Regions from separate parts of the Xenorhabdus poinarii G6 genome, predicted to be linked through region 1. Evidence: predicted binding sites of a transcription regulator. Region 1 holds the regulator's gene; each other region holds the start of a gene.
What was found. Region 1 encodes PurR, which represses purine synthesis genes. Its sites were predicted from a motif close to CANGCAAACGTTTGCNTG; they were not measured.

Region 1 (2,280 bases):
GCATCAGAACTTCACCGCGTGCCTTCTGCTGTGAGTTATACGGTAAAGCAGCTTGAAGAATGGTTGGCAGTATCACTGTTTGAACGTCGTCACCGGGATGTTGAACTCACGGAAGCAGGGGCTATTTTTATCAAAGAAGCTCGTTCTGTTATCAAAAAAATGAATCACACCCGACATCAGTGCCAACAAGTTGCCAATGGCTGGCGGGGGCAATTCAGTATTGCGGTTGATCAGGTTGTCAAACCAGAGCGGACGCTTCGGCTAATTTTGGATTTCTACCGCCATTTCCCAGATATTGAATTATTCATCTATCCTGAAGTGTTTAATGGGGTATGGGATGCGTTGGTTGATGAACGCGTGGATGTTGCTATAGGGGCAACTCGAGCCTCTCCTGTCGGGGAACGCTATAGCTTCAGGGATATGGGATTCATGCCATGGCTGTGCGTTGTCAGCCCCGGCCATGAATTGGCGGCAATATCCGGAAAATTGAATGATGATCAAATGCGGCCTTATCCCAGTTTATGCCTTGAGGATACTTCGCGCAGCTTGCCTAAACGTAATACATGGGCTTTAGATAATCAACGGAGGTTGATTGTTCCGGATTGGGATGCAGGGCTGAGTTGCCTCATGGATGGACTGTGTGTAGGAATGGTTCCCAAGCATCGGGCGTTACCGCTGATCCGTAAGGGCAAGCTGACGACACTCGAACTTGAACAACCATTGCCTGATAGTCCATGCTGCTTGACATGGTTGCAAAAAAGCCATTCTCCGGCATTAAGCTGGTTACTCGATTACCTGGGGGATAGCAATACGCTGAATGCTGAATGGCTGCAAGAAAGTTAACTGTCAGCGGCGATAATCGATAAAAGGTCCATCCGCCACCGAGCGTCGTTCAACGAGGCGTGGATGGACTTCGATAGTTTGTGCATCCTCACGTTTATTGACGATTCTGTCCAATAACATCGAAAATGCCATTTGCCCTAAACGTTCTTTGGGTTGATGAATGGTTGTTAATGCTGGCGTGAAATAGCGGGCATTACGAATATTGTCGTAACCGATAATTGAAATGTCTTGCGGAACGCGCAATCCTAACTCATCGGCAGCACAAATTGCGCCCATTGCCATCACGTCGCCGCCACAGAAAACGGCGGTTGGGCGATGTTTCTGATTAAGGATCTTATACATGGCCTGATAACCGGATTCAGGTTCAAAATCACCTTGAACAATCCACTCATCTCGAATAGCAATGTTGGCCTCTTTCAATGCCTTGAGAAAACCGTGGTGGCGTCCCCCTCCGGTATTCCTGGCTAACGGTCCGGAAATGGAGGCAATTTCACGGTGGCCACGTTCAATAAGATAACGGCCAGCCAGGTAACCACCGTGAAAGGCGTTATCAATAATTGCATCGGTGAAATCCCCTTTGGACTCTCCCCAATCCATAACCACCATCGGAATATTACGATAGTCTTCTAGCATACCTAAAAGTTGTTCAGGGTATTCTGAACACATGACCAGCAAACCATCGACGCGCTTTTGTGCCAGCATTGCGAGATAGGCTTTTTGTTTATCAAGGTTGTTATGAGAATTACATAAAATCAGTGTATAGCCTTTGCTATAGCAGCTATTTTCAACCGATTCTATGATCTCAGCAAAATAAGGTGCCTCACTGGATGTGGCCAGTAACCCGATCGATTTGGTGTGGTTGACTTTTAAACTACGGGCAACAGCACTGGGCGAATAATTCAGTTCCTTAATAGCCGCCCAAACAGCAGCTTTGGTATCTTCGGCGACGAAACGGGTTTTATTGATAACATGGGATACGGTTGTGGTTGAAACACCAGCGTGTTTGGCCACATCTTTGATCGTTGCCATGATAAAAAGAACTCCTGACCTTATGGTCTAAATTTGTACACCCTTTATCTTTCAAATTTCCGTTTGGTTGACTGCATTAGCTAGCATTCCCCTGTAACTTGAAATTTATCAGGTATAGATATTTGTTAATCAATTGCCAACATATTTATATATAGGGTGATGGTTGGCAATAAGTTAGCGATGAACCGTGAATTTTGTCTGATCTAGCTCAAAAGTGGAAGTAATAATCGATGCTATAAAGAGTATGAATGAAATATTGCAGTCTGCTTTTTAGGTAAAACGGTGAATGACCACTTAAAATTTAGGGTGTTAGGGGGTCTTAATTTTATACAGAGGATATTCTATGAGTACAGATCTGAAGTTGGGATTGTTGGCGGCCGGTAGCGCATTAATCATGATTGTGTTTCT
Region 2 (2,280 bases), 520 kb from region 1:
GTTTGTGATAGCCACGCAGCTCTGTGCCATTATGGGAGGACACTTTTTCTTCATAGGTTCTGAAATACCCAAGCAAGGCCGGACGCCCAAATTCATTATTAAACGCCGCGCCGCCTAACGGACCTTCCAGCATAATATCCAACGCACTGACAATCCGATCAGGTTTACCAAAATCTTCTTCCCACGGCTGCTCAAACCCTGGAATTCTCAAGTTTGACACTGAAAAACCGACCAATCCCGCTTTGGGTTTAGCACCTCGCCCAGTGGCGCCTTCATCCCGAATTTCACCACCTGACCCCGTCGCAGCGCCAGGCCAGGGCGAGATCGCCGTGGGATGGTTGTGAGTTTCAACTTTCATCAAAATATGGGCTGGCTCTTGATGAAAGTCATAAACACCCGTAGCCGCGTCAGGGTAAAAACGCCCGGCCTGCGAGCCTTCCATCACAGCCGCATTATCTTTATAAGCAGAAAGGACATAATCTGGCGTCTGTTCAAAGGTATTTTTGATCATCTTGAACAGAGAGTGAGGTTGAGCCTGCCCATCAATAACCCAATCTGCATTGAAAATTTTGTGGCGACAATGTTCAGAATTCGCCTGAGCAAACATATAGAGTTCAACATCGGTTGGATTACGTTCCAACGTTTGAAAAGCCTCCATCAGATAATCAATTTCATCTGCCGCCAGTGCTAATCCCAATTCGATATTGGCGGCTTCCAGTGCTGCCCGTCCTGATTGCAAGATATCAATCTGTTTCAACGGCGCAGGTTGTTGGTGAAAAAACAGCGCTTCGGTCTGCTCAAACTGAGTGAACACACTCTCCATCATGCGATCATGCAATAATGCTGACAATGCCTGCCATTGCCCGGTATCCATGCCAGGCGTTTGAATATAATAAGCAATACCCCGTTCTAACCGGACAATCTGATGCAGACCACAATTGTGAGCAATATCTGTCGCTTTCGTTGACCAGGGAGAGATCGTTCCTGGACGCGGTGTCACTAATATTCGTTGTCCTTGGGGCTCACGTTCCGCCAGAGAAGGGCCATATTTTAATAACTGATTTAATTTCTCTCGCTCATCGGCTGTGATTGGTGCGTTCACCTCAGCAAAATGGACATATTCTGCATAAATTCCGGTGACTGGGAGAAAGCAATCTTGACACTGAGAAAGGAGCTTGGTGATACGAAATGCTGATAAAGCGGGTGCGCCACGCAGGATTTCCATAATAATAGGTTCTCTCATCTTAGAAGCAAAGCCTGACTGATACCTCAGGGGGAACTGCAAGCATTATAGAGGAATGTTCTTTCCGACGAAACCGTTTGCGTGGCTATTTTATCCCCTGACAATACACTCATTAAAAAGCGAAAACGGGTTTAATGGGGTTGCATATCCTTATTTTGTTGCGCAAAATTCTCGATTACTGGAAATTTAGCCATGCTATCATTTTGCATTTCATACTGTACCCACCCGTTCTGGAAAGAGATGACTATTTGAATAAATTAAAAATAAATTATTTTGTTATCGTCATTATCGCGCTTTTGTCTGCGGCCATTATGAGTCTCAATATTAATTGGTCCACTAAACAGCAGGAGCAAATCAACAAAATTCTGGCGCGGGGTGAATTACGAGTTAGTACGATCAGCTCCCCGCTAATCGCTCTCAACAGTCAAAATGAACTCACCGGATTCGACTATGAACTCGCCAAGCGGTTCGCTGATTATCTGGGGGTTAAACTGGTCATCAACTTCCGTTCCAACATTAACCAACTTTTTGACGATTTGGAAAATGATAAAGCGGATTTCTTGGCCGCCGGACTTATCTACAATCAAGCGCGGTTAGATCAAACACGTACTGGCCCTACCTACGCTTTAGTTGAACAACAATTGGTTTATCGCAAAGGAACCCCACGCCCACGCACATTCAGTGATCTAAAAGGAAAATTTATCGTCACCGCCGGCTCCGCTCACGTCAGCGAATTAAAAAAATGGAAGGCAAAGTCTTACCCTGAGTTAACCTGGGAAGAAACATCGCAAGAAAACACGCAACAATTGCTTGAACAGCTCTCTGAAGGGAAAATTGACTATACAATCAGTGATTCCATCACGCTAGCCCTGCAACAGCGCATTTACCCCAATCTGGCCATTGCGTTTGATATCAATGAAGAGAGTCCTCTGACCTGGTATTTAAAACGTAATAGCGATGATAGTCTCTACTCCGCTATGCTCGACTTCTTCAATATGCTGGCGCAAAAAAAGACGATGGGACAGTTGCAAGAAAAG
Region 3 (2,280 bases), 1.5 Mb from region 1:
GCCTTCATCTGAGGCTTTTATACCGGCAATTTTGGCGGAGTAAACCCGGCTCATTTGCCCGGCGCCAATACCAACAGTCATATTATCCTTGGCATAAACAATCGCATTGGATTTAACGAATTTAGCGACTTTCCAGCAGAACAGAGCATCTTGCATCTCTTGTTGCGTTGGCTGGCGTTTGGAGACAACAACCAGATCACGCGTTGTCACCATGCCTAAATCCCGATCTTGTACTAACAAGCCACCGTTAACACGTTTGAAATCTAGGTTAGCAATAGGGGAATGCCATTCACCACATGCCAAAACACGGACATTTTTTTTGGTTGCCAGAATTGGCAAAGCGGCTTTATGAATAGAAGGCGCAATGATAACTTCAATAAACTGGCGTTCAATGATGGTTTGAGCGGTATTCGCATCGAGCTCGCGGTTAAACGCAATGATGCCTCCGAATGCGGAAGTCGGATCGGTTTTAAACGCGCGATCATAGGCGATATCGATGCCAGTGCCTATTGCAACACCACAAGGATTGGCGTGTTTGACAATAACACAGGCTGGTTCAGCGAAAGCTTTGACACATTCCAGTGCTGCATCGGTATCTGCAATATTGTTATAAGAGAGAGCCTTGCCTTGTAATTGGGTTGCCGTAGCAATGGACGCCTCAGCAGGTTGTCCTTCTGTTGCTTCTATATAGAAAGCGGCATCCTGATGGCTGTTTTCGCCATAACGCATATCTTGCTTTTTAATGAAATTCAGATTCAGAGTGCGAGGGAAACGTCCAGCGGGTTGCTCAGTATCACCGTGATATGGTGGAACTAATTGACCAAAGTAATTGGCAATCATACTGTCATAGGACGCGGTATGTTCAAAAGCTTTAACCGCTAAGTTAAAACGAGTGGATTGTGTCAATGAATTCTGATTGTTATCCATTTCCTCAATGATATTGTCATAATCTTGGGTGTTGACGACAATCGTGACTTCTTTGTGGTTTTTAGCTGCGGAGCGAACCATTGTCGGGCCACCGATATCAATATTCTCTACAGCGTCGTCCAGAGAGCAATCTGGTTTTGCTACAGTTTGGGCAAAAGGATAAAGATTAACGACGACCATATCGATTTGCAAAATCTGGTGCTGTGTCATAACTTCATCATCTTGCCCACGCCGACCCAAAATACCGCCATGAATTTTGGGATGAAGTGTTTTGACACGCCCATCCATCATTTCGGGGAAGCCGGTGTAGTCAGACACCTCGGTAACATTCAATCCTGCTTCGGCCAGTAAACGGGCAGTGCCTCCTGTAGAAAGGAGTTCGACACCACGATGTGATAAGGCCTTAGCAAATTCAACAACCCCCGCTTTATCAGAAACACTTAGCAGGGCACGACGGATTGGGCGAAGCTGTTGCATTGGAGTGATCCTTCGAATTTCATAAAACAAGAATGTGTTATTGAAGAAAAACCGCGGATGTATAGAAAAAAGGGGTTCTGCAATAACATTTCAAAACAACCTGAAAAAATATTTGGTGATTTTTCCTTCGCAGATTGTAACGAAAACGTTTGCGTGATGCTCGATAATTTTCACCAAAATATTTGATTGTGGATAATTCTGTGTGCAAACGGGTATAAAGTGGTGTTTTGCTGTGTTATTAGGCAAACGATAATTTTTTTCAAAAAAACGATTGCCAGCGCCGTAAAAGTCCCTATAATGCGCCACCACTGACCGACGCCACGCTGACACAGGCCGCGCCGGGCAGGGAGAAGAAAGCGAAAATAAACGCTTGACTCTCGAGGCGAAAAGCGTAAGATACGCAGCCTCGCAACCCGGCAGTCATGCCCGGTTGACACGCTCTTTAACAAATTAATCAGACAATCTGTGTGGGCACTCGCAAGACCCTATCTTAACGCCGAAAGGCGGAAAAGATTATGCAAGTCTTAAAGAGTGACTAACAGTGAATTCATTATGAATAAACCGTTTAATTCTTTGAGCATCAGACTTTTAATTGAAGAGTTTGATCATGGCTCACATTGAACGCTGGCGGCAGGCCTAACACATGCAAGTCGAGCGGCAGCGGGAGAAAGCGTGCTTTCTTGCCGGCGAGCGGCGGACGGGTGAGTAATGTCTGGGGATCTGCCCGATGGCGGGGGATAACCACTGGAAACGGTGGCTAATACCGCATAATCTCTGTGGAGCAAAGTGGGGGACCTTCGGGCCTCACGCCATCGGATGAACCCAGATGGGATTAGCTAGTAGGTGGGGTAAAGGCTCACCTAGGCGACGATCCCT

Region 2: purL (phosphoribosylformylglycinamidine synthase) is a predicted target of PurR. The motif match lies at 1,310-1,327, and genes of this name have one in related genera.
Region 3: purH (bifunctional phosphoribosylaminoimidazolecarboxamide formyltransferase/IMP cyclohydrolase) is a predicted target of PurR. The motif match lies at 1,543-1,560, and genes of this name have one in related genera.

The regions. Positions count from the first base shown of each region.
Region 1 is NZ_FO704551.1:1,536,921-1,539,200, forward strand. It holds gene punR (DNA-binding transcriptional activator PunR) at 1-843, shown strand, start outside; gene purR (HTH-type transcriptional repressor PurR) at 847-1,872, opposite strand.
Region 2 is NZ_FO704551.1:1,014,037-1,016,316, reverse strand. It holds gene purL (phosphoribosylformylglycinamidine synthase) at 1-1,225, opposite strand, end outside; gene mltF (membrane-bound lytic murein transglycosylase MltF) at 1,492-2,280, shown strand, end outside.
Region 3 is NZ_FO704551.1:3,052,818-3,055,097, reverse strand. It holds gene purH (bifunctional phosphoribosylaminoimidazolecarboxamide formyltransferase/IMP cyclohydrolase) at 1-1,404, opposite strand, end outside; rRNA gene XPG1_RS14115 (16S ribosomal RNA) at 1,994-2,280, shown strand, end outside.